Regions from separate parts of the Cellulomonas palmilytica genome, predicted to be linked through region 2. Evidence: riboswitches for the same ligand, from Rfam matches in the RefSeq annotation. Region 2 holds a riboswitch; each other region holds the start of a gene.

Region 1 (10,286 bases), 1.6 Mb from region 2:
GCAGTGGGAGGCGTTCACGCGCGGCGTGCACGCCGCGACCGACCCCGGCACGCGTCAGGTGCTCACGTGGCTGCGCGACCTGTTCGGGCTCACGCTCGTCGAGCGGAACCTCGCGTGGTACCTCGTCAACGGCCGTCTGTCCGCCGGCCGGGCGCGCACGGTCTCGTCGTACATCGACCGTCTGCTCGTGCGGCTGCGGCCCTACGCGCAGGACCTCGTCGACGGGTTCGGCTACGCGCCCGAGCACCTGCGGGCGCCCATCGCGTCGGGCGCCGAGAAGGAGCGGCAGGACGAGGCACGCGCGCACTACCGGACCGAGCGCGCCGCCGGGCGTCTCGCGGTCCCCGAGAAGCACCTGCGCTGACGGCCCGTCCCGTCGGCCCGGTGGACGTCGACCGCCCCCGTCCCTCCCGCACCGGGAGAGCGGGGGCGGTCGCGCTCTGCTGTGATGGCGACATGCTGACCAGCCTCGTCGTCGGCGCCGCGGGCATGAACGTGCTCGCGCTGGCGCTGGTGCTCGCACGCGGGCCGGCGTTCGGCACGCGCGTCTACCGGCCGATGCTGCTCAACCTCGCGCTGTCCGTCGCGCCCCTCGTGCTGCTCGGCCTCGTGGCCGTCGTGTGGGCCGTGCTGGTCCGGCTGGACCTGCGCGGCGTCGGGTGGGCGGTGCTCGCCGTCGGCGCTCTCGCGTGGCTGCTCCTGCTGCCCAACGCGGCCTACCTCATCACCGAGCTCAACCTCAGCCACCGCAAGCCCGACGAGCACGTGCCCATGTGGTTCGACACGCTGCTCGTGCTCGTCCTGGCGATGTCCGGCGTGCTCAACACCGTGCTCAACGTGTTCGTCGTGCAGCTCGAGTGGGTGCTCGTGTCCTCCGGGGAGGACGCGACCGCGCTCGCCGACCGGTCGTCCGTCGTGCTGTGCGTCGTGATCCTGCTGCTCGTCGCGCTCGGCATCTACCTGGGGCGCAACGTGCGCCTCAACTCCTGGGACGTGCGGCACCCGTCCTCGCTCGTGCGCAAGGTCGTCGCGCACGTGCGCAGCCCCGGCGGGCTCACGGGGATGGTGTTCTTCACGCTGCTCACCGCGTTGTTCCTGGGCCTGATCTACCTCGTGGTGATCGGGCCCGTCATCGGCGGGCTCGTGCGCATCGAGGAGCTGCGCGGCTGACGCGTCACGTCGGGTTGCACCGGGTCGCGACCAGCTCCAGCGCCGAGACCTGCGGCCGCCACGGCTCGATGTTCCACGCGGCCTTGCGCCGCGCGCCCTGCTGGTGGCACGCGAGCTGGTCGAGCATCGTCGCGGTCCCCGCCTCCGGCTCGGCCGCGACGACCTGCGCGGGCACGAGCGCGGCTGCCGCGAGCCCGCCTCCGCGCGCCCAGTCCGCGGGGGTCACCGCGAGCGACCGCCCGCCCTCGCGCTCGCCCCACGACAGGTCGAGCACCGCGCGCGCGGTGATCCACACGCTCGTCGGCTCGTCGTCCGCGCGCAGCACCGCGACGTCGCTCGTCGTGCCGTCCACCTCCGTGCGCGTGAGCGTGCGCAGCCGTCCCGCGGGCTCGGCCCGCAGGCCGGCGACGGGCTCGTCGTCGAGCAGGACGAGCGCGGTCCCGTCCGCGAGCACGTCGAGCCGCCAGGGCGCGGGCGCGACGACGACGACCGTGCCGTCGCCTGCCGCGAGCGGCACCCGGACCGACCCGTCGTCGAGCGCGCGCGGCGTGGCGTCGGCGAGCACGCGCAGCGCGACCGTCCCCGACGAGGGGCCCGACGAGCGCACCGTCACACCGCCGCGGATCGCGCGGTCGAGGAGCGCGTCGTCCGCGCCCTGTGACGGCGCCGCCGACGCGGCGGGTGACGGCGCCGCCGACGCGGCGGTTGACGGCGCGGCCGACGCGGCCGGCGTCGCCGCGGCCGGAGACGACGTCGCCGCGTGCGGGCTCGTCGTGGCGCCAGGCTGCGCCGGCGACGGTGTGCACGCCCCGACGAGCGCGACGACGACCCCCGCGAGCAGTGCGGCGAGCGCGCGGCGGGTCACGGCGGTGGGCACGCGCCGAACCTAGCGCCCACGTGCCGGAGCCCGGCGGGCCGAGCCGAGGCTCGTGCCCGCCGGGCCCGCGCCCGGTCGCTCAGGGGGAGGGGGTGCGGCCGGACGTCGACCCGACGGACCGGTTCCCGCACCCGTGCGTGCGGTCGCCGGTCCGTCGGTCGTGTCAGCGACGGTGCGCGGGGCGGTACCGCTTGCGGGCGTGGACCGCGAGGAGACCGGCACCCGCGGCGAGCGCACCGAGACCGGCGGCGAGGCCGGGCACGAGCGAGTCGGAGCCGGTGGCCGCGAGCGGCGGCTCCTCGGGCTCGTCGGCCAGCACCGCGGACGGGTAGCTCGGCGTCGGCGTCGGTCCGGCCACGACGACCTCGTCGTCGTCACCCGGCGCGACGGGGCTCGACAGCGACGGCTCGGGGGTCGGCGTCTCCTCGTCCGACGGCGGGGTCGGCTCGGTGGGCGTCGGCGCGGGCGTGGTCTCCTCCGGGGTGGGCTCCGGGGTCGGTGCCTCGTCCGAGGGCTCCGGCGTCGGCGTGGGCTCCTCGACCGGCGGGGTCGTCGGCTCCTCGACGGGCGGGGTCGGCGTCGCGGTGGGCGTCGGCGTCGGCGTGGGACGCGGCGGGTAGGTCGGGTACGGCGTCGGCGTGGGCGACGGCGACGGCTGCGGCGGGTAGGTCGGGTTCGGGGTCGGGCGGCACGTCGTCGAGCAGACGGGCTTCTGGCCGCCCTCGCCGTAGTGCTCGTTGTACTTGCTGACCTGCACCCAGGTGATGCACGAGTTCTCGGGGATGCCGACCGTGTCCCAGCGCACCGCGTTCTTGCCGATGAGGCCGCCGGTCGACCGCGTGCCCTCGATGTGCAGGTTCGCCGATCCCGTGCGGCCGCGGTGCGTGTACGTCACGTTCACGTGGTCGTGGTTCGCGAACGTGTCACCGGGTGCGAGCGTGAGGCCGTCGACCGTCACGGAGTAGGGCACGGGGTCGTCCGACCCGCCGGCCCACGCGCCCGTGGACGAGGCGACGAGGAGGAGACCGGTGACGAGGGGGAGGGCGGTGGCGGCAGCGGCACGGGAGAGCATCGGACCTCGACTCGGGGAGAGTGCGTCGAAAACGGTCGAATCGGACATCCGACCAAGCCGGAACAGTAGGGGTGATCAGGCATAACGCACAATTCCCCCATCGGCGTGTCGCGTGCGGCACGCCGTGTTCCGGGCACGTGTCACCCGTTGGGCCCACCGTCGGCTCGCCCGTCCGGGCGAGCGTCACCTGGACGAGCGTCCGACGGACGTCCGACGACCGCGCGCCGAGGGCCGCGCGCGGCGGTCCGTGACGGGTCCGCGCCGGGTCGTGGACGCGGGTCCGACGGCCGCCGGGGCGTCGGTATCCTGTGGCCGTCCGCCGACGACGGCCGTGTCCCTGCCGGCCGGCCAGCACGGCTTGGAACTCGCCCAAGGGAACCGATGACCTCCGCACCCGCGCGCCCCAGCAGCGACCAGCACTACGACACCGTCGAGGACGCCGCGGCGACCCCCGACCTCGAGCAGCCGTACGCGGAGCTCGGTCTCAAGCCCGACGAGTACCAGCGCATCCGGGACATCCTCGGCCGCCGGCCCACCGCCGCCGAGCTCGCGATGTACTCCGTCATGTGGTCCGAGCACTGCTCGTACAAGTCCTCCAAGACGCACCTGCGCCAGTTCGGGGACAAGACCACGCCGGCGATGAAGGAGCACCTGCTCGTCGGCATCGGCGAGAACGCGGGCGTCGTCGACATCGGCGACGGCTGGGCGGTGACGTTCAAGGTCGAGTCCCACAACCACCCGTCGTACGTCGAGCCGTACCAGGGCGCGGCCACGGGCGTCGGCGGCATCGTGCGCGACATCATCTCGATGGGTGCGCGCCCCGTCGCCGTCATGGACCAGCTGCGGTTCGGCGCGGTCGACCACCCGGACACCGCCCGCGTGGTGCACGGCGTCGTCGCGGGCGTCGGCGGGTACGGCAACTCGCTCGGCCTGCCGAACATCGGCGGCGAGCTCGTGTTCGACCCCTGCTACCAGGGCAACCCGCTCGTCAACGCCCTGTGCCTGGGCGTGCTGCGGCACGAGGACATCCACCTGGCCAACGCGTCCGGCACGGGCAACAAGGTCGTGCTGTTCGGCGCGCGCACGGGCGGCGACGGCATCGGCGGCGCGTCGATCCTCGCCTCCGAGACGTTCGACGACACCAAGCCGTCCAAGCGCCCGTCGGTGCAGGTCGGCGACCCGTTCATGGAGAAGGTGCTCATCGAGTGCTGCCTCGAGCTGTACGCCGCGCGCGTCGTCGAGGGCATCCAGGACCTGGGCGCCGCGGGCATCTCGTGCGCGACGAGCGAGCTCGCCTCCAATGGTGACGGCGGCATGCACGTCGACCTCGAGAACGTGCTGCTGCGCGACCCCACGCTGACCGCCGGCGAGATCCTCATGTCGGAGTCGCAGGAGCGGATGATGGCGGTCGTCTCGCCCGCCAAGCTGGACGAGTTCCTCGCGATCACCTCGAAGTGGGACGTCGAGACCGCGATCATCGGCGAGGTCACCGGCACCGGCCGCCTCACGATCGACCACCACGGCCACCGCATCGTCGACGTCGACCCGAAGACGGTCGCGCACGAGGGCCCGGTGTACGACCGTCCCTACGCGCGTCCCGCGTGGCAGGACGGGCTGAACGCCGACACCTCCGCGTCGCTCGCGCGTCCGACGAGCCCCGACGAGCTGCGCGCGACCGCGCTGCGCCTGCTCGGCTCGCCCAACCTCGCGTCCAAGGAGTGGGTGACCAAGCAGTACGACCGGTTCGTGCAGGGCAACACGGCCCTCGCGCAGCCCGACGACTCGGGCGTCGTCCGCGTCGACGAGGCCACCGGCCTGGGCGTCGCGCTCGCGACCGACGCGAACGGCCGCTACGGCAAGCTCGACCCATACACGGGCGCGCAGCTCGCGCTCGCCGAGGCGTACCGCAACGTCGCGACGACGGGCGCCCGCCCGCTCGCGGTGACCGACTGCCTCAACTTCGGCAGCCCCGAGCACCCGGACTCGATGTGGCAGCTCGTCGAGGCCATCCGCGGCCTGGCCGACGCGTGCCAGACGCTCGAGGTCCCGGTGACCGGCGGCAACGTCTCGCTCTACAACGGCACGGGCGAGCCCGGGAAGATCGACTCCGCCATCCACCCGACGCCCGTCGTCGGCGTGCTGGGCGTGCTCGACGACGTCGCGCAGGCCGTGCCGTCGGGCTGGACGGCCCCCGGCGTGTCCGTCTACCTGCTGGGCACGACGCGCGCCGAGCTCGACGGCTCCGCGTGGGCCGACGTCGAGCACGCCCACCTCGGCGGCCTGCCGCCGCGGGTCGACCTGGCCGCCGAGCGCGCGCTGGCCGCGGTGCTGCAGAACGCGGCGCGCGACGGGCTCGTCGACGCCGCGCACGACCTGTCCGAGGGTGGTCTGGTCCAGGCGCTGCTCGAGTCCTCGCTGCGGTTCGGCGTGGGTGCGCGGGTGTCGCTCGACGCGCTGTGCGAGCGCGACGGCGTGACGCCGTTCGAGGCGCTGTTCTCCGAGTCCACGGCCCGAGCGCTCGTCGCGGTGCCGCGCTCGGAGGAGGTGCGGTTCGCGGACCTGTGCGTCGCGCGCGGCGTCCCGGCCCTCAAGCTGGGCCAGACGGCGGACGTCGCGACGGACGACGACGAGGCGGGTCCGGCTGTCGAGGTCGAGGGCCTGTTCTCGATCCCGCTGGCCGAGGCCCGCGAGGTCTTCGAGGCCACCCTCCCGCGCCACTTCGCCTGACCCCGCACGACCCGAGGCCCCGCACGAACCGAGGCCCCGCACGACCCCGAGGCCCCCGCACCCACCGGCGCGGGGGCCTCGTCGTCGTCCCGACGACCCGCCGTCGACCCCGCGCTTCCTCCGGTTCCGTGACCCCAGAGCCGGAGCGACGACGGTCTCGGCGATGTCTCCTCCGCCGACCCCGCGGTTGCTCCGGCTCTGACCGGTCGACGCCGGAGCAACCCCGGTCTCGTCTCGGGGTGGACCGGAGGCGGTGGGCGGGGGCCGGTCGCAAAAGGGGAGTGTGTTGGTCCGGATTGTGGGACAGGGGTGGGGCGTCGTTGACACCTCGACGGGGTGGGCCTAGTTTTCCTGACCAATGCAGTCCGAATTTTCCGGTCTGCAGCACGAAGGTCATGAGCTCCGACGCGTAGCCCCGGCTGGTCGGACGGCAACCCTCCCGCGCGGCGGGGTGCCCCGGGTGAGGACCTGGTCGGACGGCGAAACCCCGCCGTCCGGCAACGCAGCGGACCGAGGGAGACGAGCCCATGAGCATGAGGAGCACCGACGGGGACACCCGCGCCACGCGCCTCGACATGTGCTGTCGCTCCATGTGCACCGACGAGAGCTGTCGCTGACGACGCCTCACGGGCACGGCGGACGCTGATCCGCCCACCGGCCACCGGCCGGGCCACCTGACCTGACGGTCCACGGACGCGCACACGTCCGACGACGACCGCGCGTCCCCGCACGCCGCAGGCAGGGTCCGAGCGTCGACGACGCCCGGACCCACCGCGCGACACCCGCGCGCCCGGCATCGCCGTACCCGGACGACCCGTCCGGGCGTGCGGCGACGTCACGGCGCCGACCCGCGCCCCACCCGACCCGACCGAACCGCACCTGACCGAGCTGGAGCACCCGATGTCGCAGCACCACCGCCACCGGACCGACCTGAGCGCACCCTCGGTGCACCTGGGCGTCGACCTCACCGACGCCGGCGCGCACCCCGCCGCCTGGCGTGACCTGGGCTCGCAGGCGCAGCGGCTGTTCGACGCGCAGCGCCTCGCGTCCCTCGTCGCGACCGCGCAGCGCGGCCTGCTCGACCTCGTCGTGCTCGACGACGCGTTCTCGCTGCAGCCCGTGCAGCGCCACGGCGCGCAGGGCCGGCTCGACGCGGCGCTCGTCGCGTCCCGCCTCGCGCCGCGCAGCGCGGGGATCGGCCTCGTCCCGACGATCGACACGACGCACACCGAGCCGTTCCACGTGTCGAAGGCCGTCGCGACGATCGACCACGTGAGCCGCGGCCGCGCGGCGTGGGGCGTGGGCTGGTCGACGACGCCGGAGGCCGCCCGCGCGTTCGGTCGCAAGGGCGTGCAGGACGAGGCGGACGCGGTCGACGAGGCGGGCGACGTGATCGACGTCGTCGGCCGGCTGTGGGACTCGTGGGAGGACGACGCGGAGATCCGCGACGTCGCGACGGGTCGGTTCGTCGACCGGGAGAAGCTGCACTACGTCGACTACGAGGGCATCAGGTTCCGGGTGAAGGGCCCGTCGATCACGCCGCGCCCGCCGCAGGGCCGACCGCCGGTCGTCGTGCGCGCGACGAGCGACGCGGCGCTCACGCTCGCCGCGCGGCACGCGGACGTCGTCCGCCTGCAGGCCACCTCGCTCGACGAGGCCGTCGCGCAGCGCGAGCTGCTGCGCACGCGGGCCGCCGACGCGGGGCGCGACGCGGACCAGCTGCGCGTGCTCGTCGACGCGTTCGTGGTGCTCGCGGACGACGAGGCGAGCGCGCGGGCGCGCCTCGAGCTGCTCGACGACCTCGAGCCGCGCGCGGGTGCGTCGACGACGTTCGAGCACGTGGGCACGCCCGACGCGCTCGTCGCGGCGATCGACGCGTGGGTCGCCGCGGGTGCCGCGGACGGGTTCGTCGTGCGGCCGTCGTCGCTGTCGACGGACCTGGACGCGCTGGTCGACAAGGTCGTGCCGACGCTGCAGTCCGCGGGCCTGTTCCGCACCGCGTACCCGGGCCGCACGCTGCGCGACACGCTCGGGCTCGCGCGCCCCGCCAACGTGTTCGCCGCGACGGCCTGAGGGCGGGGGGACATGACCACGCGACGCAAGCAGATCCATCTGGGCGTGCACTTCCCGGGGGTCAACAGCACGACGGTCTGGAGCGACCCGGAGTCGGGCAGCCAGATCGACTTCGCCTCGTTCGAGCACCTCGCGACGCGCGCCGAGGCCGCGAAGCTCGACTTCTTCTTCCTCGCGGAAGGGCTGCGGCTGCGCGAGCACAAGGGCCGCATCCACGACCTCGACGTCGTGGGCCGGCCGGACACGCTCCCGGTGCTCGCGGCGCTGTCGGCGGTGACCGAGCGCATCGGGCTCGCGGGGACGATCAACACGACGTTCAACGAGCCGTGGGAGCTCGCGCGGCAGTTCGCGACGCTCGACGTCCTCTCGGGCGGGCGCGCGGCGTGGAACCTGGTGACCAGCCCGGACGCGTTCACGGGAGAGAACTTCCGGCGCGGCGGGTACCTGCCGTACGCGGAGCGGTACGAGCGGGCGGCGGAGGTCGTCGAGGTCGCCCGCACGCTGTGGGACTCGTGGGACGACGACGCGGTGCTCGCCGACGCCGAGGGCGGCCGGTTCCTGCGCCCCGGCGCGGTGCGTCCGGTCGAGCACCACGGCCGGTACGCGGACGTCGTCGGGACGTTCACCACGCCGCGCGGACCGCAGGGCCACCCGGTGCTGTTCCAGGCGGGCGACTCCGCGGAGGGCCGTGACTTCGCGGCGCGCACCGCGGACGTCATCTTCTCGATGCACTCGTCGTTCGAGGCGGGGCGCGCGTTCTACGACGACGTGCAGGCGCGGCTCGTCGCGGCCGGGCGCTCGCGCGGCGACCTCAAGATCCTGCCGGCGACGACGGTCGTGCTGGGCGACACCGCCGAGGAGGCCGCCGAGCGCGCGGCGCACATCCGCCGCCAGCAGGTCTCGGGCCCGACCGCGATCGCGTTCCTCGAGCAGGTGTGGGGCCGCGACCTGGAGGCGTACGACCCGGACGGCCCGCTGCCGGACGTCGACCCCGACGTGGAGAACATCTCGATCACGCGCGGCCGCGTGCGGCACGCGCGCGACCCGCTCGCGATCGTCGCGGCGTGGCGCGAGCAGGCCGAGGCGAACCGCTGGTCCATCCGTGACCTCGTGATCCACACGACGACGCGCGGCAGCTTCGTCGGGACGGCGCAGCAGGTGGCCGAGGACCTGGACCGGCACGTCCAGGAGGACGCCTCCGACGGCTTCATCCTCGTCCCGCACCTGACGCCGCACGGCCTGGACGACGTGCTCGACCAGGTGGTCCCCCTGCTGCAGGAGCGCGGCGTGTTCCGCACCGAGTACTCCGGCCCGACGCTGCGCGACCACCTGGGGCTGGGCCGCCCCGAGGTGGCCGACCAGGCGACCGAGCTCGCGGGCTGACCCGGCCTGCGACCCGCACGACCCACGACCCCCCGTTCGTCCCCCGTTCCCCCTGAGAGGACACCATGACCCGCACCCCGCGGATCCCCGCCCGTGCCCGCGCGCTCGCCGCGACGCTCGTCGTCCCGGCCCTGCTGCTCGCCGCCTGCTCGTCGGGCGGCACGACGTCCGGGACGAGCGCCGCCGCGACCACGACCGCCGACACCGCCGACGCGACGCCGGGCGGCACGCTGCGCTTCGCGCTCGGCGCCTCCCCGTCGGGCGTCGACCCGCAGCAGGTCGGCTCGAACGTCAGCATCTACATCGCGCGCCAGCTCGCGGACTCGCTCACGGACCAGGACCTGACGACGGGCGAGATCGTCCCGTGGCTCGCGGAGTCCTGGGAGGTGAGCGACGACCTCACGACGTTCACGTTCCACCTGCGCGACGACGTGACGTTCTCCGACGGCACGCCGCTGACCGCCACCACGGTCAAGGCGAACTTCGACGCGCTCACGGGCGAGCTCGGCGCGACCGCGCCGCTCGCCGCGAGCTACCTCGCCGGGTACGCCGGCACGACGGTCGTCGACGAGCACACCGCGACCGTCGCTTTCGACGCGCCGAACGCGCAGTTCCTGCAGGCCACGTCCACGGTGTCGCTCGCGATCCTGTCCGACGCCACGGCGGCGGTCGACCCGAACGAGCGCCTGCAGGGCAAGGTCGTCGGCTCGGGGCCGTTCGTGCTCGAGAGCTACACGCAGGACCAGGGCGCGGTCGTGACCCGCCGCGACGGGTACGCGTGGCCGTCGGGACTCGGTGAGAACGACGGCGAGGCGTACCTGGACAAGATCCAGTTCACGGTCGTCCCGGAGTCGGGCGTGCGGGCCGGCGGGCTCGCGTCCGACCAGTTCGACGCGGTCGGGGACGTGCTTCCGCAGGACGTCGCGCAGGTCGAGGGCGCGGGCGGCTCGGTGCTCACGCGCACCAACCCGGGCGTCACGTTCG
Region 2 (10,286 bases):
CCGCGGCCTCGTGCAGATCCTCGAGGGCGCCTCGCACTCCGCGTCCAACGTGCTGTGCGACGCGCTGCTCGTCGACCAGATCTCCCGCTCGGACACCTACCCGTACGTCGACGTCCGCGAGGACGACGTGTCGATGGGCCACGAGGCCACGGTGTCCCGCGTGAGCGAGGACCAGCTGTTCTACCTGATGTCCCGAGGCATGCCGGAGACGGAGGCCATGGCGATGATCGTGCGCGGGTTCGTCGAGCCCATCGCGCGTGAGCTGCCCATGGAGTACGCCCTCGAGCTGAACCGCCTCATCGAGCTGCAGATGGAAGGGGCCGTCGGCTGATGACGACCACCACGAACGAGTCGGGGCTGTCGACCGACCACTCCCGCGCGGTCGCGGACGGCGCGCACACCCACGGCGTGGGCGGCGTGCCCGAGGCGTCGCGCGCCGAGCGCCGTACCTCCTTCGACGTCACGGACTTCCCGGTCCCGAACGGTCGCGAGGAGGAGTGGCGGTTCACCCCGGTCGACCGCCTCGCGCCGCTGTTCGCGGCCGCGACCGACGGCGTGCTCGCCGGTCACGGCGTGCTGACCACGGTCGTCGAGTCGCCCGAGGCGGGCGTCGAGATCGTCGACCGCGGCGACGCGCGCCTCGGCACGGTCGGCAAGCCCGGTGACCGGGCCGCCGCCGTCGCGTGGGCCTCCGCGCCGCGCGCGACGCTCGTGACGATCCCGCGCGAGGCCGTGGCGTCCAAGGTCACGTCCGTGCGCATCGAGGGCGTCGAGGGCGCCGGCAGTAACGAGGCGCCGCTCGAGCCGAGCGCCGCGCACCTCGTCGTGAAGGCCGAGGCGCTGTCGCAGGGCACGGTCGTCATCGACCACGTCGGTCACGCCGCGCTCACCGAGACGGTCGAGATCGTCGCGGAGGACGGCGCGCACCTCACGGTCGTGTCCGTGCACGACTGGGCCGACGGCTCGGTGCACAACGCGTCGCACCGCCTCAAGGTCGGCCGCGACGCGACGGTCAAGCACATCGTCGTGACGCTCGGCGGCGACGTCGTGCGCGTGACGCCCGACGCGGAGTTCTCCGGCGAGGGCGGCTCGGTCACGATGCTCGGCCTGTACTTCGCCGACGCGTCGCAGCACCAGGAGCACCGCCTGTTCGTCGACCACGCGGTGCCGAACTGCGTCAGCCGCGTGACCTACAAGGGCGCGCTGCAGGGCGAGGGCGCGCACACCGTGTGGGTCGGCGACGTGCTGATCCGCGCCGAGGCCGAGGGCACCGACACGTACGAGCTCAACCGCAACCTCGTCCTCACGGACGGCGCGCGCGCGGACTCGGTGCCGAACCTCGAGATCGAGACCGGTGTCATCGAGGGCGCGGGTCACGCGTCCGCGACCGGACGGTTCGACGACGAGCAGCTGTTCTACCTGCGGGCCCGCGGCATCCCCGAGCCCGACGCACGTCGCCTCGTCGTGCGCGGGTTCTTCGCCGAGCTCGTGCACGAGATCGGCGTGCCGGAGGTCGAGGAGCGCCTCATCGCCGCGATCGAGGCCGAGCTCGAGGAGTCGATGTCCGTGCTCGACCAGGTCGCCGTCGAGGGCAGCGAGACGGGCGCCGTCGTGGAGCAGGCATGACCGCACAGCTCGCGTGCTACGCGTCCGACGTGCCCGTCGGCGGCACGCTGCGCGTCGAGCTCGAGGCCGAGACCGGGACGGTCGAGGTCGCGATCGTGCGCGACGACGACGGCGAGCTGCACGCGATCAGCGACATCTGCTCGCACGGCGCCGTCTCTCTGTCCGACGGCGAGGTCGAGGGCTGCACGATCGAGTGCTGGCTGCACGGCTCGCGGTTCGACCTGCGCTCCGGCAAGCCGCTCGGCCCGCCCGCCGTCACCCCCGTCCCCGTCTACCCGGTCACGCTGGACGGCGAGCGCGTGCTCGTCGACGTGGACCGGACTCTCTGACCTTTTCACTGAGGAGCAACCCCGCATGACCACCCTGGAGATCCGCGACCTGCACGTCAGCGTCGAGACCAAGGAGGGCCCCAAGCCCATCCTGCGCGGTGTCGACCTGACCGTGAACAGCGGCGAGACGCACGCGATCATGGGCCCCAACGGCTCGGGCAAGTCGACGCTCGCGTACTCGCTCGCCGGGCACCCGAAGTACCAGATCACGAGCGGCACCGTGCTGCTCGACGGCGAGGACGTCCTGGAGATGTCCGTCGACGAGCGCGCCCGCGCCGGCATGTTCCTCGCGATGCAGTACCCGGTCGAGGTGCCGGGCGTGTCGGTGTCGAACTTCCTGCGCACGGCGAAGACCGCGATCGACGGCGAGGCGCCCGCGCTGCGCTCGTGGGTCAAGGACGTCAAGAACGCCATGGAGAACCTGCGCATGGACTCGACGTTCGCGGAGCGCTCCGTGAACGAGGGCTTCTCCGGCGGTGAGAAGAAGCGCCACGAGATCCTGCAGATGGAGCTCCTCAAGCCGCGCATCGCGATCCTCGACGAGACCGACTCCGGCCTCGACGTCGACGCGCTGCGCATCGTGTCCGAGGGCGTCAACCGCGTCCGCTCGACGAGCGACGTGGGCGTCCTGCTCATCACGCACTACACGCGCATCCTGCGCTACATCAAGCCCGACTTCGTGCACGTCTTCGTCGACGGCCGCATCGCGGAGGAGGGCGGCCCGGAGCTCGCCGAGCGCCTCGAGAACGAGGGCTACGACCGGTTCCTGGTCACCTCCTGACCCGTTGGTCGACCCATCCGTGCCGGGCGGCGGTGACGTCGTCCGGCACTCCACCCACCTGGCCACGTCGAGGGGATCCGCAGTGAGCACCACCCTGGAGGCCGCCGAGCTGGCGGCGGTGCGGGCCGACTTCCCGCTGCTCGAGCGCACGCTGCGCGACGGCCGGCGGCTGGTCTACCTGGACTCGGGCGCCACGTCGCAGAAGCCCGACGTGGTGCTCGACGCGGAGCAGGACTTCTACCTGCAGCGCAACGCCGCGGTGCACCGCGGCGCGCACCAGCTCGCCGAGGAGGCGACCGAGGCGTTCGAGGACGCACGGGCGCGCGTCGCGTCGTTCGTCGGGGTCTCGCCCGGCGAGCTCGTCTGGACGAGCAACGCGACCGCGGGCATCAACCTCGTCGCGTACGCGCTGTCGAACGCGACCGCGGGCCGCGGGGGAGCGGCGGCGCAGCGGTTCGCGCTGCGGCCCGGCGACGAGATCGTCGTGACCGAGGCCGAGCACCACGCGAACCTCGTGCCGTGGCAGGAGCTCGCGCTGCGCACGGGCGCGACGCTGCGCTGGATCGGCGTGGACGACGACGGGCGGCTGCGCACCGACGAGCTCGCGAGCGTCGTGACGGACCGCACGCGCGTCCTGGCGTTCACGCACGCGTCCAACGTGACCGGCGCGATCACCGACGTGCCCGCGTTCGTCTCCCGGGCCCGCGAGGTCGGCGCGCTCACCGTGCTCGACGCGTGCCAGTCGGTGCCGCACCTGCCGGTCGACCTGCACGAGCTCGGCGTCGACTTCGCCGCGTTCTCGGGCCACAAGATGCTCGCCCCCACGGGCGTCGGCGCGCTGTACGGGCGGCGCGAGCTGCTCGAGGCGCTCCCGCCCGTGACCACGGGCGGCTCGATGGTCGAGGTCGTCACCATGACGGAGACGACGTACGCGCCGCCGCCGCAGCGCTTCGAGGCCGGGACGCAGATGGTGTCGCAGGCCGTCGCGATGGGCGCGGCCGCGACCTACCTGTCCGACCTGGGCATGGAGGCCGTCGCGGCGCACGAGCACCACCTCGCGGGCCTCCTGCTCGACGCGGTGGCGTCCGTACCGGGCGTGCGGGTCGTCGGCCCGACCGACACGCGCGACCGCCTCGCGGCCGTGTCGTTCGTCGTGGACGGCGTGCACGCGCACGACGTCGGCCAGGTGCTCGACGACGCGGGCGTCGCGGTGCGCGTCGGGCACCACTGCGCGCAGCCCCTGCACCGCAGGTTCGGCGTGGCCGCCACGGCGCGCGCCACCGCCGCGGTGTACACGACCGACGAGGAGATCGCCGTGTTCCGGGAAGCACTCGCGGGGGTCCGCGCGTTCTTCGGACTGACGGACTGACGGCGGAGAGGTCGCACATGAGCAGCTCGATGGAGCAGCTGTACCAGCAGGTGATCCTGGACCACGCGAAGTTCCCGCACGGGCGGGGGCTGGGCGACGCGGTCTCGGGCGCCCACTCGGCGCAGTCGCACCAGGTGAACCCCACGTGCGGCGACGAGGTGACGCTGCAGGTCGACGTCGACGACTCCGGTGTGGTCCGCGGGCTGCGCTGGGAGGGCCAGGGGTGCTCGATCTCGCAGGCCTCGGTCTCCGTCCTGCACGACCTGGTCCTCGACCAGCCGCTCACGACCGTCGACACCCTCGCCGCGTCGTTCCGTGACCTCATGCAGTCCAAGGGCCAGGGGCTCGACGACGACGACGCCGAGGAGGCGCTCGGCGACGCCGCCGCCTTCACGGGCGTCGGCAAGTACTCCGCACGCGTGAAGTGCGCCCTGCTCGGCTGGGTCGCCCTGAACGACGCACTCATCAAGACCGGCTCCCGGGAGGACGCATGACCAGCCCCACCACGGGCTCCCCGACGACCGTCGCCGACGTCGAGGAGGCGATGCGCGACGTGATCGACCCCGAGCTCGGGATCAACGTCGTGGACCTCGGCCTCGTGTACGGCATCGCGCTCGAGCAGAACACCGCCGTCATCGACATGACGCTCACCTCGGCGGCCTGCCCGCTGACGGACGTCATCGAGGACCAGTCCGCGCAGGCGCTCGACGGCATCGTCGACGGCTTCCGCATCAACTGGGTGTGGATGCCGCCGTGGGGCCCGGAGAAGATCACGGACGACGGCCGCGAGCAGATGCGGGCGCTCGGCTTCAACATCTGACACACCTCGCGCACAGGCGGTGGACGGCGGACTCGTCGTCCACCGCATCCGTTCGTGTGACGCTCCTTGCTCGGGCGAGCCCGCCCGCGTTAGCGTCTCGGCAGGTCAAGAGTGACCAGCGACACGCCCTCCGCGTGCTGGTCCGGCAACCGCGCAACCTCGCGCACGGTGCCCCGGGGGAAGACCGGCCCGACGGCGACCGCCGCCGGGAAGTGCGAAGGGAGTACACCCATGTCCGAGACGTACCTGCGCGCCGACGGTCTCGTCGAGCTGCGCCCCGACCCCGCGACCCTCGCGCAGGCCGCGCGCACCGGGGTCACCGTCATCACCCGCGGGGAGCTGTGCACCGCGTGCCTCGTCGGCGACTGGGGACAGTCGCTGCTCAAGGTCACCAAGACGCTGTGCGACGACTGCACGTGGCTCGAGTCCGAGGTCGCGCGCCGTGCCGGGACCGCGCGGTCGCGTGCGGGCCGGCCGGCCGGCGGCGGGGTCCTGCAGGTCGCCGGGAGGACGGACCCGTACGACGAGGCGTGGGCGCCGGTCCGGGCCGCGTACGGGGTGCGCACGCGGCGGCTGGTCGAGGTGTTCGACCGGGCCGTGGCGCTCGGCGTCCCGCTCGTCGACATCGACACGGGCGACGGTGACGGGCGCACCGTCCGCGCCGTCGCGCGGGAGGACCTGCGCCGGCACGAGCTGCTGGACGAGTCCGCGCCGGTGCGGGTGCGCCGGTTCGCCGCGTGGCTGCGCGTCCTGGCTCCCGAGGACCACGCCGCGCGCGCGGACGTGCTCGCGGACGTCCGGGGGCTCGCCCGCGCCCTGTGCGCGCACCAGGACGAGGTCCGTGCGGCGCGGGCGCGGGCGGACCTGGAACGCGCCACGCGCGAGGCGGTCCAGGGGCTCACGGCGGTCGGGCGCGCCCCCGTCGCGCTGGGAGCGGCGGCGGGACGGGTGGTCCGCACGCGGCTGACTCGGTCCGGCTCCCGGGCATGAGGCGGCCGCCCCACACCTGACCCCAAGCGAGGGACGGCGGTGCGACCCTCTGCGGGCGCGCACCGCCGTCCCCGCCGCCGTCAGCGGTAGCTGGGGCGCAGGCGCACGCGCTGCTGGTGCTTCGAGGTCTCCTTGGCGATCTCGACGATGCTCGAGCGCGAGGCGATGAAGTCGCTGAACGACGTGAACCCCAGCGGGCGCTCGGCGAACGCCGGGTCGAGGCGCATCATCTGGCTCTTGACCTCGCCGTACGAGAGCCAGGGCTCGTCGTCCTTCTTCGCGTGGATGAGGCGCATGGCGCGCATGAGCAGCTGCGTGGCGCGGCGCTGCGCGGCGCGGTCGCCGTTCGGCGCGGGCTGCGCGGCGCGTTCGTCGGACGTGTCGGCCGCGGGGGAGGGCTCGGGTGCGGCGGTGGCCGGCTCGTCGGGCTCGTCGTCCTCGGGCGGTGCGCTCGTGTCGAGGATCGCGTCGTAGTCCGCGTACTCGTCGCACGCGGACATCAGGGAGCGGCTCGTCGAGCCCGCGACGCCCACGCCGATGACGGTGCGGCCGAGGCGCTTGGCGCGCTGCGCGAGCGCGATGTAGTCGGAGTCGCCCGCGATGATCACGACGTGCGTGAGGTCCTCGAGGCGGAACAGGTCCTCGATGACGTCGACCGCGAGCCGGATGTCCGCGCCGTTCTTCATGCGCGGGCCGACGGGGAACAGCTGCGTGAGGTCGACCGCGCGGTCGATGAGCTGCTGGTGGTAGCCGGCGTTCACGGGCTGCGACCAGTCGGCGTACGCGCGGCTGACGACGACGCGGCCGAACGACGACGCGTAGTCGATGATCGCGTCCACGTCGACCCGCGCGGCGCGCAGCCTCGTGGCGACCTCGCCGTCGCCGTCGGGTCGGTGGCGGCGCGCGTCGTCGGACTGGAACGCGCCGCGGCGGTGCACCTGGTCGTACCGGGAGATGACGATGTTGTCGAAGTCGATGTAGACGCCCACGCGGGCGGAGCTGTCGTCGGTGCTCATGCCCGGAGTCTGCCGGACGCGAGAGTCACAGGCGTGACAGATGGTGTCACACGCGGTGTCACAGGCCGCGTCACAGGCGGCGTCACAGGTCGGTGGCGGCGAAGGTGTCGCACGCCGCGAGGTCGCGCTGCTGGTAGCCGGTGGTGAACCAGCGCTGGCGCTGCTCGCTCGAGCCGTGCGTCCAGGAGTCGGGGTTCACGCCGCCGCCGGACTGCTGCTGGATGTGGTCGTCGCCGACGGCCTCGGCCGCGTCGATGGCCTGCGCGAGCTCGTCGGCGGTGATGGGCTTGAGGTAGGTGACGCCGGTGTCCGGGTCCTTCGTCGTCGCGGCGGTGCCCGCCCACATGCCCGCGTAGCAGTCGGCCTGCAGCTCGACACGCACGGAGTCCGACTCCGCGCCGGAACCGCGCCGGTCGGAGGAGTCGAACACGCCCGTGACGTTCTGGATGTGGTGGCCGTACTCGTGCGCGTACACGTACATCTCCGCCAGCGGGCCGCCCTGTGCGCCGAACTGGCTGGTCAGCAGGTCGAAGAAGCCGAGGTCGAGGTAGATGCTCTGGTCGCCGGGGCAGTAGAACGGCCCGGACGACGAGGACGCGTTCCCGCACGCGGTGCTCACGGCGGACGTGAACTCGACGGCCTCGGGGATGGTCGCGTCGGCCTTGCGGAGCGTGGGTGCCCAGTACGTGTCGAGCGAGTCGAGCGTCGCGGACAGGCGGCACGCGCGGTCGGTGTTCGCCTGCTCGGCGGTGCACGCGCCGATCGTGCCGTCGTCGCCGGGCTCGCCGCCTCCGCCGAGCAGTGCGCCCGGGTCGACGTTGCCGCCCGACAGCAGCGTGATCGCGAGGATCACGAGCAGGCCGAGCCCGCCGACGCCGCCGCCGATCGCCATACCCTTGCCGCCCGCCGAGCGGCGCGACTGCACGCGCCCGCCGCCGAAGTTGCCACCCTCCTGGAACGTCACATCCGGGACGGTAGTCCGCGCACGCGCGCAACGCGATTCAGCCCGGCGTGATTCAGCCTGTCGGTGACGTCCGGCGCGTTCATCCCTCGCCCAGGCCGCGCGCGGCGAGAGCCTCGCCCGTGGCGCGCGCGTGCCCGACGATCCGCACGGCCGCGGGCACGACGACCGCTCGCGGCGAACGCTCGAGCCCGCGGGCACGCGCGGCGTCGCGGGACTCGCCCGCGGCCTGCAGGAGCAGCGGGACCGAGCGCAGCATGAGGCTCACCGCGAGCGCGACGGTCTCCGGCGCGAGGCCCACGTGGCGCAGGGGAGCGGCGGCCCGGCGCAGCGCGTCGAGCAGGTCGTCGGCGCGCGTGGTGGCGGTGACGACCGTGGCGAGCAGCACGAGCGCGACGAGGTCGGCCGCGGTCTCGACGCCCGACTCCCACCCGCGTGACCAGGTCTGGTACCCGCCGACGAGCAGCGCGACGACCCCGACACGTGCGAGCCCGGCGCGCGTGCGGTGCCAGGAGAGCCCCGCGACGACGTGGCACGCGAGCGCGACGGCGAGCGCGACGAGCGCGGACGCCGGCCCGCGGACCACGAGGACGACGACGCCCGCCACGGCGAGCGCGGCGAGCTTGGCGAGCGCCGGGGCGCGGTGCAGCACCGAGGTGCCCGGCTGGTGCAGCCCGAGCGGGCCGGTCCACGCGGGGCGCAGGGGTGCGCCGGCGCGCGTCACCGGCCCTCCGTCGCAGGCAGGCGCGGGCCCGCCATGAGCTCCCGGTACGCGGTGACGGCCGCGGCGGGCTCGCCGTCGTGCACGACGCGGCCGTCGTCGACGACGAGCACGCGGTCGGCCCGCAGCGCAGCGTCGAGGTCGTGCGTCACGACGACGACCTGCTGCGGCAGGCTCGCGAGCAGGTCGTCGACCGCGGACCGCCAGCGCAGGTCGAGCAGCGTCGTCGGCTCGTCGCACACCAGGACGTCCGGGTCGGTCGCGAGCACGGAGGTGAGCGCGAGGAGCTGGCGCTGGCCGCCGGACAGCGCGTGCACGGGCAGGTCGGCGCGGTCTGCGAGCCCGACGCGCGCGAGCGCCGCACGCGCCCGCGCGTCGCGCTCTCCCGCGTCGGGCACGGTGCGCCGCAGCGACAGCGCGACGTCCTCGACGGGCGTGGGCATGACGATCTGCGCGTCGGGGTCGGTGAACACGAACCCGACCCGCCGCCGGACGGCGGGGCCGTCGGACCGCGTGTCGAGGCCGTCGACGCGCACGGTCCCGGACGACGGCAGCACGAGCCCGTTGAGCAGGCGCGCGAGCGTCGACTTGCCCGAGCCGTTCGCGCCGACGACCGCGACGCGGCGCTCGGTGAGCCGCAGGGTGACCGGGCCGAGCAGGCGCGTCACGGTGTCCGGGCCGCCCGACGGGTCGGGGGTCCAAGCCGTGACGAGCGCCTCGCTCAGCTCGATCATCAGCGGCGCCGGCGCAGCAGGTCGGGGTAGCTCGCGAACACCGCGAGCGCGACCGCGGCCGCCAGGAGGTTCTTGACGGTGTCGCCCGGGAAGAACACCGAGCCCGCCGCGAACGCCTCGCCGGCCGTGAGGTCGGTGCGCGCGACGATGCCCGCGATGCCGAGCGGGTGGATCGTCAGCGCGGTGGCCGTCAGGCCGCTCGCCACGAGGACGAGGTAGCGCGCGGCGCCCGTCGCCTTGCGCGCGGCGCCCGCGAGCAGGCCGGCGAGCGCGGCCGCGAGCGGGAAGCCGACCAGGTAGCCGACGCTCGGCCCCGCGAGCACCGCGAGCCCGCCCGTGCCGCCGGAGAACACCGGGACGCCCGCGAGGCCCACCGCGAGGTAGAGGAGCACCGCGAGCGCGCCGCGGCGCCAGCCGAGCACGAGGCCCGCGAGGACGACGCCGAACGTCTGCAGCGTGACGGGCACCCCTGTGCCGGTCGGGATGCCCGGGATGATCGCGCACACGGTGATGAACGCCGCGAAGACCGCGACGAGGGCGACGTCGGTCGTGACGGGGGTGGCCCGCTCGGCGGGCTCCGGCAGCGCGGCGTCCAGGACGGCGGCGGGGTTGCCGGCCGTCGGGTCCGCGGCCTCGGCCGCGAGCACGGTCCCGGGCGCGCCTCCGGGCGCACCTCCGGACGCACCTCCGGACGCACCTCTGGGGGCGGTCGCGTGCGGTGCTCCGGGCGGTGCGGCGTTCTGGCGTGCGTCGGTCACGGGTGGCCCCCTCGGGTCGGTGTGTGCTCCGGTGCGTCGTCGTGCGGGTCGGTACGGGTCGTCGTCCACGCTCGTGCGCTCGTGCTCGTCGTCGGGCGGCTGCGGGACGCGCTGCCGGGTGCCCGCCGGTGGGCGGGGGAAAGGACGACGGTCGTCACGCTAGTGCTCGTTAGGATGGTCG
Region 3 (10,286 bases), 1.6 Mb from region 2:
CTCAAGGCCGGAACAACCCCAGAGTCGACCGTCCCTCTCTGCCACGACCCCGTCATTGCTCCGGGTATCCGTGGTCTGAGCCGGAGCAACCGCGGGGTCGGCCAGAGAGCACTTGGACGGGGGATCGGGTCGGGCGGGCGGGTTGTCAGGTGGGGAGCCAGCCGGCCAGGGCCGCGATGCCGCGGGCGATCTCGTCGGGGGTGCGGCCCGTGGTGCCGACGCGGTGGACCGACGGTGGGCAGCCGCGGTCGAGTCCGCGCGCCGCGGCGTCGCTGCGCGCGACGTGCGCGTCGAGCTCCGCGCCGTGCTCGCGCCGCGCGAGGCGTTCGTGGGCCGTGGCGTCGTCAGCCGTGAGCAGCACCGCGGTGACGCGCGGGGCGTCGCCCATCGCGAGGGCCAGGTCGTCGGCGTACTGCGGGCTCACGGTGTTCGTGTAGACCAGTCGCCGGTAGCCCAGGTCGCGGTACGCGGACCAGACCGCGCGCAGGTTGCGTTCCGCGAGGCGCTCGGCGTGCGGTGCGGGGTGCGCGAGGTCGAGGTAGTCGCCCTCGATCACGGCGTGCCGCACGTCGGCGGCCGTGAGCAGCGCGTGCAGCGCGTGCGCGACGGTCGACTTGCCGACCCCCGAGCGCCCACCGATGAGCACGACGTGCGACCGCTCGCCGTCCGGGGCGCCGGCACGCGCAGCCTCGTCGGGACGCGCAGCCTCGTCGGGCCGTCCGCTCGCGTCGGTGAGCGCGGCCTCGTCGGGCCCAGGGAGCCCCAGGCGCTCGCGCAGGCGCGTGCGGGCGGCTGGCCACTCGTCGGCGAGGATCGAGAAGTACACCGAGTCGCCGCGTGAGCCGTCGGGCGCGAGCCGGTGCCCGCGCAGCCGCCCCTCCTCGACCGCGCCGAGCCGCGCGACGGCGGCGAGCGAGCGCGCGTTGCGCGCGTCCACCCGCAGCGCCACGCGGTGCACGCCCCACGTCTCGAACGCGTGGGTCAGGAGCGCGAGCTTGCAGGCGGGGTTGACGTGCGTGCCCCACACGGCGGGGTCGTAGAACGTGTGGCCGATCTCGAGGCGGCCGATGCGCAGGTCGACGTCGTAGAGCGACGTCGAGCCGAGCACCGCGCCGGTCGCGTCGTCGAGCACCGCGAACGCGTACCGGCCTGGCGCAGCGAGTGCGGTCTCGACGTCCGCGCGCATGTCGTCGGGCGTGCGCGGCACGGGTGACGTCATGCCGCGCCAGACCCGGTCGTCGACGAACGCGACGAGCGCCGCGGCGTGGTCGAGGGCGAGAGGGACGAGGCGGACCCCGGGGGCGCGGAGCGTCAGGTCGTGCTGCACGCGCCGCATCGTGCCACCGGGGCCGCGTGCGGCTCGAACGCTTTGCGCCCGCGGGTGGGTGCGGGGTGGCAGGGTGGGCGCATGCTTCTCGACGCCGGCGGCGACTACGACGGTCTGACGTTCACCGAGGAGGACCTCGCGGGCCAGGACGGCAGCGAGGCGCGGTTCCTGGACTGCACGTTCGTCGGTGTCGTGCTGGACGGCGCGGACCTGCGGCACGCACGGTTCGTCGACTCCGAGTGGAGCGGCGTGCGGGCGTCCGAGCTCGACCTGTCGAGCACCGCGTGGCAGGACGGCGAGTGGCGGGACTGCCGGCTCGGCGCGGTCCAGGCGTACGGGTCGCGGTGGACGCGCCTGCATCTCGTCGGCGGGAAGATCGACTACCTCAACCTGCGCGACGCGACGCTCGAGGAGGTGCGGCTGTCGGGGGTCGTGGTCGACGAGCTCGACCTGGCCCGGGTGCGCGCGAAGCGGCTCGTGCTGGAGGACTGCCGCGTGCGGCGGCTCGACGTGACGGGCGCGTCGCTGACCGATGCGGACCTGCGCGGCGTGCGGGACCTGCAGCACCTCGACGGCGTGGCGGGGCTCGCCGGCTCGACGATCACGTCCGAGCAGCTGGTCGAGCTCGCGCCGGCGCTCGCCGAGCACCTGGGTCTGCGCGTGCGCTGACGCCCACGCCGGGTGGCGGTCAGGAGAGCGTCATCGCCAGCGCCGACCTGGTGAACGCGTCGGGGTCGTCGGGGCGGACGCCGACGGCCGCGAGCTGGCCCAGCCCGACGACGGAGGCGAGCGCGACGAGCGAGCGGCGGCGGGCCTCGTCGGGGTCGTGGCCGAGCTCGACGAGCAGGTCGGCGAGGTAGTCGACGCGCCGCTGCGACACACGCGCCACCACGTCGCCGACCCCCTCGACGGCGGCCTCGACGTAGAGCCGCGCGGACTCACGGCGCAGGCGGGCGACCGCGGCGAACAGCGCCTCGAGGCGCGCGCGGGCATCGCCGCCGGTCTGCGCGAGCGCGATCACGGCGTCGGTGTGCTCGTCCTCCCACCGCGCGACGACGGCGGCGACGAGCTCGGCGCGGTCGGCGAAGTGCCAGTAGAAGGAGCCCTTGGTCGCGCCGAGCGAGCGCGCGAGCGGCTCGACGCGCACGGCGGCGAGGCCGTCGCGCCGGAACGTGTCGTAGGCCGCGTCGAGCCACGCCTGCTTCGTCGTCGAGGCCTTGACCATGATCCGTACGCTACCGTACGGTCATGTTCCGTACGGCACCGTACGGAACGGCTGCCACGAGGTGAGGGGGCACCACGATGGGCACGGCGATGGGCACCACGACGGGCACGACGACGCGCACGCGCTGGTCGCTCGCGATGCGCGACTTCCCGCCCGACTACGCGGACACGACGATCGTCCGCCTGCCCGACGGCGCCACGACGGACCCGCGCACCTGGGCCACGACGACGTTCTCGCCGCGCACCATGCCGCGCTGGGTGCTCGCCGCGCTCGGGCTGCGCCAGCTCCTCGTCCCGCTGATCGGGGTCCGGCCCGCACCGCGGGCCACGTTCGCGGTCGACGAGGTGGTCGCCGACGAGCACGGGGGCGAGGCGCTCGTCGTCGCCGACGACCGGCACCTCGACTTCCGGTGCGGCGTCGCGGTCGACGCGCGGGCGGGCCTCGTCGCGGTCACGACGAACGTGCGCGTCCACAACCGGCGCGGCCGGCTCTACTTCCTGCCCGTGCGCGCGCTGCACCCGCACGTCGTGCGCAGCATGCTCACGCGCGCCGCGCGCGTCCTGGCGCCCTGACCCCGGCTGCTCAGTCCAGCGCGGGGCCGCACGCGGCCGCGGCGGTCGCGGCCAGGTGGTCCAGGCCGTGCACCGCGAGCAGCGGACGCGTGTCGTCGACGACCGCCCAGCAGCCGTCCTCGATCGCGTACCGCGAGCGCGGCCCGTCCGTGACGTAGGCGTGCAGCGCGGCGACGAGCCGGTCGACCGCCTCGCTCGGCGTCCCGACACCCACCGACGCGCGGATCGCGCCGTTGCTCGCCCCCAGGCGCGTGAGCAGCGGGTGCGCGCAGAACCGACCGTCGCGCACACCGATGCCGTGCTCCGCGGCGAGGTACGCCGCGACGAGGCCTGGGTCGTGGCCCTCGACGGTGAACGTCACGACGCCCACCGGCTCGGCCGAGTCCGGCCAGATGCTCGCGACCCGCACGCCCGGCACCTGCTCGAGACCCGCGACGAGCCGCGAGCGCAGCGCCTGCTCGTGCGCGACGAGCGCGCCGTCGGGCAGCGCCGCGAGCGCGTCGCACGCCTGGGCGAGCGCGATCGCGCCGATGACGTTGGGCGACCCGGCCTCGTGGCGCGCCGGGGCCGGCTGCCACACCGTCCGATCGGTCCGCACGTCGCGCACCGCACCTCCCCCTGCGAGGTACGGCGTGCCCGTGTCGAGCCAGTCGCGGCGGCCGACGAGCGCGCCCGCGCCGAACGGCGCGTAGATCTTGTGGCCGGAGAACACGACGTAGTCGGCGCCCGAGCGCGCGAGCGAGAAGCCGCGGTGCGGGACCAGCTGGGCCCCGTCGACCGCGACGCGCGCCCCCGCGGCGTGCGCGATCTCGACGACCTGCTCGACGGGCAGCGCCTCGCCCGTGACGTTGGACGCCCCCGAGACCGTGACCAGCGCGTACGGCCGCGCGGCGAGCTCGGTGCGCAGCGACTCGAGCGTCGCCGCGACCGTCTCGGCGATCGGCAGGATCGTCGTGCGACGGCCCTGCGGGTCGGACGAGCGCAGCCACGGCAGCAGGTTCGCGTGGTGCTCGAGGTCGAGCACCAGGACGCGCTCGCCGGCGGGCACGACGCCCGCGAGCAGGTTGAGCGAGTCGGTGGTGTTGCGCGTGATGATCGCGACGTCGTCCTCGCGCGCGTCGACGAACCGCGCGATCGTCTGCCGCGCGGACTCGTACAGCGCGGTCGACACCTGCGAGAGGTACCCCGCGCCGCGGTGCACCGACGCGTACAGCGGCAGCACCTCCGCGACCCGGTCGGCCACGGCCTGCAGCGCCGGGGCGCTCGCCGCGTAGTCGAGGTTCGCGTAGACGCGCTGCGTGCCGTCGACGAGCGGCACCGTGGTGCTGGCGCCGACCACCGGCAGCAGGGGCTCCACGGCGCCCGCCGGGGTCGTCGTCGGGGTCGTCGCACCCGTCGTCGGACAGGACGTCGTCTCGGCCAGAGCGGTCACGGGGGTACCTCCGTGGGTCCGGGGACTCCGGGGTCGGGCGTCCCGCGCTTGCCGTCACCGGTCGGTGCACGGCCTGGTCGTCACCCGGGGCACCCCACCGCGGAGGAGGGTTGCCGGCCAGCGAGCCGGGGCTTCGCGCTGGCACTCATGACCTGACCGAAAGGGTGACGAGCCGGACGAGCGGCTGTCAACGCAGACGCGCGTCCGTCTCGTCACACGGGACGGTGTGTCCACGAGGTGGATACCTGCGGCGGACCGGCGTTAGTCTCCTCGCACCATCCAGAGCGGCCGAGAGATCTGGCTCGACGACGCCGCAGCAACCCGCAGGCCCCGCGCCTGGCCGAGGGTGCTACCGCCAGGACCGATGGAGGAGCGACATGGCCGAACCCTACGCAGGCGACCTCACCCCGCAGGAGGCCTGGGACCTCGTGACGTCCGACGAGCGCGCGCTGCTCGTCGACGTGCGCACCGAGGCCGAGTGGCAGCAGATCGGCGTCCCGGACGCCGCCGACGCCGACGACCGCGCCGCGTTCGTCCAGTGGCTGACCCCCGCCGGGCCCAACCCCACGTTCCTCGACGAGCTCGCGGCCACCGGGCTGCAGCCCGGCGACGGCCGGCCCGTGGTGTTCCTGTGCCGCTCGGGCGTCCGCTCCGTGGCCGCCGCACAGGCCGCGACCGCTGCCGGCTACGGCCCCGCCTACAACGTGCTGCGCGGGTTCGAGGGCGACGTCGGACCCGACGGGCAGCGCGGCCACTGGGGCTGGCGCGCCGAGGGTCTGCCCTGGCGGCAGGCGTGAGCGCGCACGTCCCGGGCCCCGGCGACTGGGACTCCCGGCGCGTCGAGCGCTCGACGCTGCGCCCCGACACGCTCGCGGTGCGCGGCGGTCAGGTCCGCTCGCAGTTCGGCGAGTTCGGCGAGGCCCTGTTCCTCACCCAGGGCTTCACGTACGACTCCGCGGGCCAGGCCGAGGCCGCGTTCGCGGGCGAGGTCGACCGGTTCCTGTACTCGCGCTACAACAACCCGACCGTCTCGACGTTCGAGGAGCGCCTGCGGCTGCTCGACGGGGCCGAGGCCTGCTACGCCACGGCCACCGGCATGAGCGCGGTGTTCACGGCGCTCGCCGCGCTCGTCGGGTCCGGGTCGCGCATCGTCGCGGCGCGCGCGCTGTTCGGGTCGAGCGTCGTGATCTTCGACGAGATCCTCGCCCGGTGGGGCGTGCGCACCGACTACGTCGACGGCCACGTGCTCTCCCAGTGGGAGGAGGCGCTCGCGACCCCGGCCGACGTCGTGTTCTTCGAGACGCCGTCCAACCCGATGCAGGACCTCGTCGACATCGAGGCCGTCTCGCGCCTCGCGCACGCCGCCGGCGCGGTCGTCGTCGTCGACAACGTATTCGCGACGCCCGTGTTCTCCCGACCGCTCGACCTGGGCGCGGACGTGGTCGTGTACTCCGCGACCAAGCACATCGACGGGCAGGGCCGTGTGCTCGGCGGCGCGATCCTCGGCTCGTCGGACTTCGTCAACGGACCCGTCCAGACGCTCGTCCGCAACACCGGGCCGTCGCTGTCGCCGTTCAACGCGTGGGTGCTGCTCAAGGGCCTCGAGACGCTGTCGATCCGCGTGCGGCACCAGGCCGCGTCCGCGCTCACGCTCGCGCGCTGGCTCGAGTCCCACCCGGCGGTCGAGTCCGTGCGCTACCCGTTCCTCGAGTCGCACCCGCAGCACGACCTCGCGCTGCGGCAGCAGACCGGCGGCGGGACGGTCGTGACGTTCACGCTCCGCACGCCCGACGGCGCGACGCCCGAGCTCGCGAAGAAGACGACGTTCGGCGTGCTCGACGCGCTGCGCATCATCGACATCTCCAACAACCTGGGCGACGCGAAGTCGATCGTCACGCACCCCGCCACGACGACGCACCGCAAGCTCGGCCCCGAGGGTCGCGCGAAGGTCGGCATCGGCGAGGCCACGGTCCGCTTCTCGGTCGGCCTGGAGGACGTCGACGACCTGCGCGAGGACCTGGACCAGGCCCTCGCCACCCTCCGCTGACCGCCCCGCGCCCCGCGCCCCGCGCCCCGCACCACCCGACGACCCCGGGGTTGCTCCGGCTCAGACCGTCCGAAGCCGGAGCAACGACGGGGTCGCCGTGCGTCTTGTCGGCCGACCCCGTGGTTGCTCCGGCTCTGACGAGCGATACCAAGAGCAACGACGGGGTCGTCGGGACCCACTGTCGACCCCGGGGTTGCTCCGGGTCTGGCCGGTCGGAGCCGGAGGAAGGGCGGGGTCGTCAGGGGTGGGCGGGGAGGGTGCGGGCCAGCGTGCGGGCGATCGTCGGCGCGTGGCGACGGGAGCGGCCGACGAGCACGAGCTCGACGCGGTCGACGCCCGTGCGGCGGGCGAGCTCGGCGGCCTCGTCGACGACCGTGCCCGGCGCAGCGACGAGCATCGTCGCGTCCGCCTGCCACGCGAGGTGGCTGAACGCCGCGGAGTAGGCCAGGTGGCCGCGTCGACGAGCCGCGTCGTCCTCGTCGTCGGCGACGACGGTCTCGACCTCGAGCACGACCGTGACGTCGTCGCGCGAGCGGCCGACGGCCGCGACCTCGTCGTCGAGCATCGCGACGAGCGCGCGGACCGACGCGTGCGTCGGCAGGCCGGCGCCGTGGCGGACCCGGATGACGTCCGCGCGGGCGGCTGCGAGCGCGAGGGTCGTGGGGACGAGCGTCGCATCGTCGATGACGAACTCGGTGACGTGCCGCGGGGCGGGTGCCGCGAGCGCGACGGTCGCGGCGGAGGACGTGAGGTCGGGGGACGTGACGGAGGGGGTGCGCACGTGCGCGAGGGGCTGAGCCACGGGAGGAGGTCCTCGGGTCGGACGGGGATGCGCGACGAGGGCCGTCGGGCCGCGGGCGCGCGCGAGCGTCAGCTCAGCGACAACACACCCGGACCGAGAACATGGCGGACAGGCTAACCATGGCCCGCTCGTCGTGACCACCCCATGTCCACGATCCGTCGCGTACTTCACCCGTGAAGGGAACTTCGCCGGCAACCGCCCGCAAGTTTCGGCCTCATACCCGGAATCGTTTAGCGGATGGACCGAAAGGGAAACCCCGGTCGAAGGTCCGAAGTGTTCAGCCCGCGTTCACCGTGCGTCCGCCGGTCGGTCTCCAGCCCGCGCGGGCGCGAACGCTACTTCCGGGGGGCAAGCGTTTCCATGACTCAGCTCGTGCTCATCGCCGTCGACCTGCTGGCCGTGTCCGCCCTCGCCGGCGTCTACTTCCACCGGCACCGTCGCCGTGACCTCGTCGCCGCGTTCGTCGGCCTCAACGTGGGCGTGCTGGCCGTGGCGTCCTCGATGAACGACGGCGGGATCGGCGCGGGCGTCGGGCTCGGGCTGTTCGGCGTGCTGTCGATCATCCGCCTGCGCTCCGCGGAGATCGACCAGAGCGAGGTGGCCTACTACTTCGCGGCGCTCGCGCTCGGCATCCTCGGCGCGCTGCGGCTCGACCCGTGGTGGCAGGCGCCCGCGCTCATGGCGCTGATCCTCACGGCCGTCGTCGTCGGGGACCACCCGCGCCTGCTGCGCCGCTACGCACGCCAGGAGCTCGTGCTCGACGGCGCGATCGCCGACCGCGTCGCGCTCGTCGGGCGGCTCGAGCAGCTGCTCGGCGCGCGCGTGCACGCCGTGTCCGTGCAGCGCCTCGACCTCGTCAACGACACCACCTGGGTCGACGTGCGGTACGAGACACCGGCCTCGCCGCGGCGCCGCGCGGCCGCACCCCGCCGCGAACCGGCGCACGCCGGCATCGCGCCGTGGGAGGTCTCCGGGTGACGGCGACGGTCGACGACCTGCTGCGGCGGCTCGCCCCGGTCAGCCTCGAGGAGCTGATCGCGGCCGCCGAGCTCCAGACGCGCGTCGACCGCAAGTACCTGCTCCCCGTCGGTCAGGTCGACCCCCTCGTCGTGCACCTGGCCGACACGGCGCAGGTGCTCGAGATCGGCACCACGCGGCTGTTCGACTACGAGTCGGTGTACTTCGACACGCCCGACCTGCTGGCGTACCGGCTCGCGGCCACCCGACGCCGCCGCCGGTTCAAGGTCCGCACGCGCAGCTACCTCGACTCGGCGCAGTGCTGGCTGGAGGTCAAGACGCGCGGCCCGCGCGGCGCGACGGTCAAGGACCGGCTGCCCTACGAGCTGCGGGACCGCCTCTCGGTCGCGCCCGGCCGCTGGTACGTCTCGACGGTGCTCGACCGCACGGGCGTGCTCGCGGGCAGCGGGCGGGACCTCGACGACCTCGTGCTGCGGCCCGTGCTGGTCACGCGCTACCTGCGCACGACGCTCCTGCTGCCCGGCACGGCGAGCCGCGTGACCATCGACACCGGCCTGCGCTGGGACGACGGCACGCGCAGCGCCGTGCTGGACGGGCTCGCGGTGGTCGAGACGAAGACCGGGTCGACCGCGTCCGCCGCGGACCGTGCGCTGTGGTCGCTCGGGCACCGGCCGGTGCGTGTCTCGAAGTACGCGACCGGCCTCGCGGCGCTGCGTCCCGAGCTGCCCTCGCACCGCTGGCGGCGCACGCTGCACCGCCTCGCACCCCACCTCGAGCCGGCCCCCGACGCGCGCGAGTGAGCCCCACGGGCGCCTGCCGGCCGCCCGCCACGGACGCAGCCCGCGTCCCTGACGAAGGAGAGTCCCATGCGCGCCTCGCTGCCGAGAGCCGCCACGACCACCCTGCTCGCCGCCGCGATGCTCGTCGGCGCGGGCGCGGCCGCCTGGGCCGCACCGCCGGGCGCCCGGCCCGCCGCGCAGCCCGCCGGAGCCCCGGGTGACGTGCCCGCGCTCGTCGCGCCCGCCGCGGTCGACACGGGCCTGGCCGGCGACATCACGTTCTCGCGCGCGAGCGGGACGTTCACCGGCAGCGTCCAGGTCACGCTCGGCACGGGCGTCGCGGGCGCGCAGATCCGGTACACGACCAACGGCGAGGCACCGACGGCGAGCTCGCCCGTGTACTCCGCGCCGCTCACGCTGACGCGCAGCACCGAGGTCCGCGCGCAGGCGTTCGTCGGCGGCACCGCGACGGGCGAGCCCGGCTCGGCGCAGTACGTCGCGACGAGCGTGACGACGACCCACGACCTGCCCGTGCTCGTCGTCGACAACTACGGCACGGGCGCGGTCGGCGACGACTGGCGCAACGCGGCGTTCCTGTCGTTCGAGCCCACGGGCGGCACGACGAGCCTGAGCGCGGCACCCGAGCTCGTCTCGCGCGCCGGGTACCACCTGCGCGGGCAGTCGAGCCGCATGTTCGCCAAGCTGCCGTACCGGATCGAGCTGAGGGACAACACCGACGACGACCTCGACCTGCCGCTGCAGGGCATGCCCGCCGAGTCCGACTGGGTGCTGCGCGGCCCGTTCAGCGACAAGTCGCTGGTGCGGGAGGCGTTCGTGCTGGACCTCGGCCGCGAGCTCGGCCTGCAGGTCCCGCGGTACAAGCTCGTCGAGGTGTACGTGAACGAGGACTCCCAGCCCGTGAGCAGCGACGACTACCGGGGCGTCTACCTGTTGCTGGAGACCATCAAGAACCAGAAGAACCGGCTCGACCTCAAGAGCCTCAAGCCCGAGGACGTCACGCCGCCCAAGGTCGAGGGCGGGTACATCCTGAAGTTCGAGTGGCAGGCCGCCGAGGGCGTCACGCTGCCCTGCACGGGCAGCACCTCGACGTGCTGGCGGGACCT

The links. Region 2 has a riboswitch for S-adenosylmethionine ahead of F1D97_RS10675 (hypothetical protein). Riboswitches for the same ligand answer to the same signal wherever they lie in the genome.
Region 1: another riboswitch for S-adenosylmethionine. It lies ahead of F1D97_RS00370 (LLM class flavin-dependent oxidoreductase); the one in region 2 lies ahead of F1D97_RS10675 (hypothetical protein).
Region 3: another riboswitch for S-adenosylmethionine. It lies ahead of F1D97_RS00450 (rhodanese-like domain-containing protein); the one in region 2 lies ahead of F1D97_RS10675 (hypothetical protein).

What each region holds. Positions count from the first base shown of each region.
Region 1 covers NZ_CP062221.1:59,240-69,525, reverse strand. Annotated here, with positions in the region: gene F1D97_RS00395 (acyl-CoA dehydrogenase family protein) at 1-364, shown strand, start outside; gene F1D97_RS00390 (DUF1361 domain-containing protein) at 457-1,170, shown strand; gene F1D97_RS00385 (DUF2599 domain-containing protein) at 1,175-2,047, opposite strand; gene F1D97_RS00380 (hypothetical protein) at 2,211-3,119, opposite strand; gene purL (phosphoribosylformylglycinamidine synthase subunit PurL) at 3,501-5,846, shown strand; SAM riboswitch class IV at 6,238-6,353, shown strand; gene F1D97_RS00370 (LLM class flavin-dependent oxidoreductase) at 6,747-7,919, shown strand; gene F1D97_RS00365 (NtaA/DmoA family FMN-dependent monooxygenase) at 7,932-9,302, shown strand; gene F1D97_RS00360 (ABC transporter substrate-binding protein) at 9,368-10,286, shown strand, end outside.
Region 2 covers NZ_CP062221.1:2,342,016-2,352,301, forward strand. Annotated here, with positions in the region: gene sufB (Fe-S cluster assembly protein SufB) at 1-331, shown strand, start outside; gene sufD (Fe-S cluster assembly protein SufD) at 331-1,626, shown strand; gene F1D97_RS10650 (non-heme iron oxygenase ferredoxin subunit) at 1,623-1,955, shown strand; gene sufC (Fe-S cluster assembly ATPase SufC) at 1,981-2,736, shown strand; gene F1D97_RS10660 (SufS family cysteine desulfurase) at 2,819-4,105, shown strand; gene sufU (Fe-S cluster assembly sulfur transfer protein SufU) at 4,123-4,599, shown strand; gene F1D97_RS10670 (metal-sulfur cluster assembly factor) at 4,596-4,925, shown strand; SAM riboswitch class IV at 5,029-5,146, shown strand; gene F1D97_RS10675 (hypothetical protein) at 5,157-5,915, shown strand; gene F1D97_RS10680 (NYN domain-containing protein) at 5,996-6,931, opposite strand; gene ypfJ (KPN_02809 family neutral zinc metallopeptidase) at 7,014-7,895, opposite strand; gene F1D97_RS10690 (energy-coupling factor transporter transmembrane component T) at 7,975-8,616, opposite strand; gene F1D97_RS10695 (energy-coupling factor ABC transporter ATP-binding protein) at 8,613-9,347, opposite strand; gene F1D97_RS10700 (biotin transporter BioY) at 9,347-9,994, opposite strand.
Region 3 covers NZ_CP062221.1:76,130-86,415, forward strand. Annotated here, with positions in the region: gene F1D97_RS17430 (GNAT family N-acetyltransferase) at 146-1,327, opposite strand; gene F1D97_RS00430 (pentapeptide repeat-containing protein) at 1,409-1,996, shown strand; gene F1D97_RS00435 (TetR/AcrR family transcriptional regulator) at 2,016-2,552, opposite strand; gene F1D97_RS00440 (DUF2867 domain-containing protein) at 2,642-3,124, shown strand; gene F1D97_RS00445 (aminotransferase class V-fold PLP-dependent enzyme) at 3,135-4,556, opposite strand; SAM riboswitch class IV at 4,596-4,709, opposite strand; SAM riboswitch class I at 4,829-4,927, shown strand; gene F1D97_RS00450 (rhodanese-like domain-containing protein) at 4,934-5,353, shown strand; gene F1D97_RS00455 (O-succinylhomoserine sulfhydrylase) at 5,350-6,603, shown strand; gene F1D97_RS00460 (hypothetical protein) at 6,842-7,405, opposite strand; gene F1D97_RS00465 (DUF4956 domain-containing protein) at 7,766-8,383, shown strand; gene F1D97_RS00470 (polyphosphate polymerase domain-containing protein) at 8,380-9,183, shown strand; gene F1D97_RS00475 (CotH kinase family protein) at 9,250-10,286, shown strand, end outside.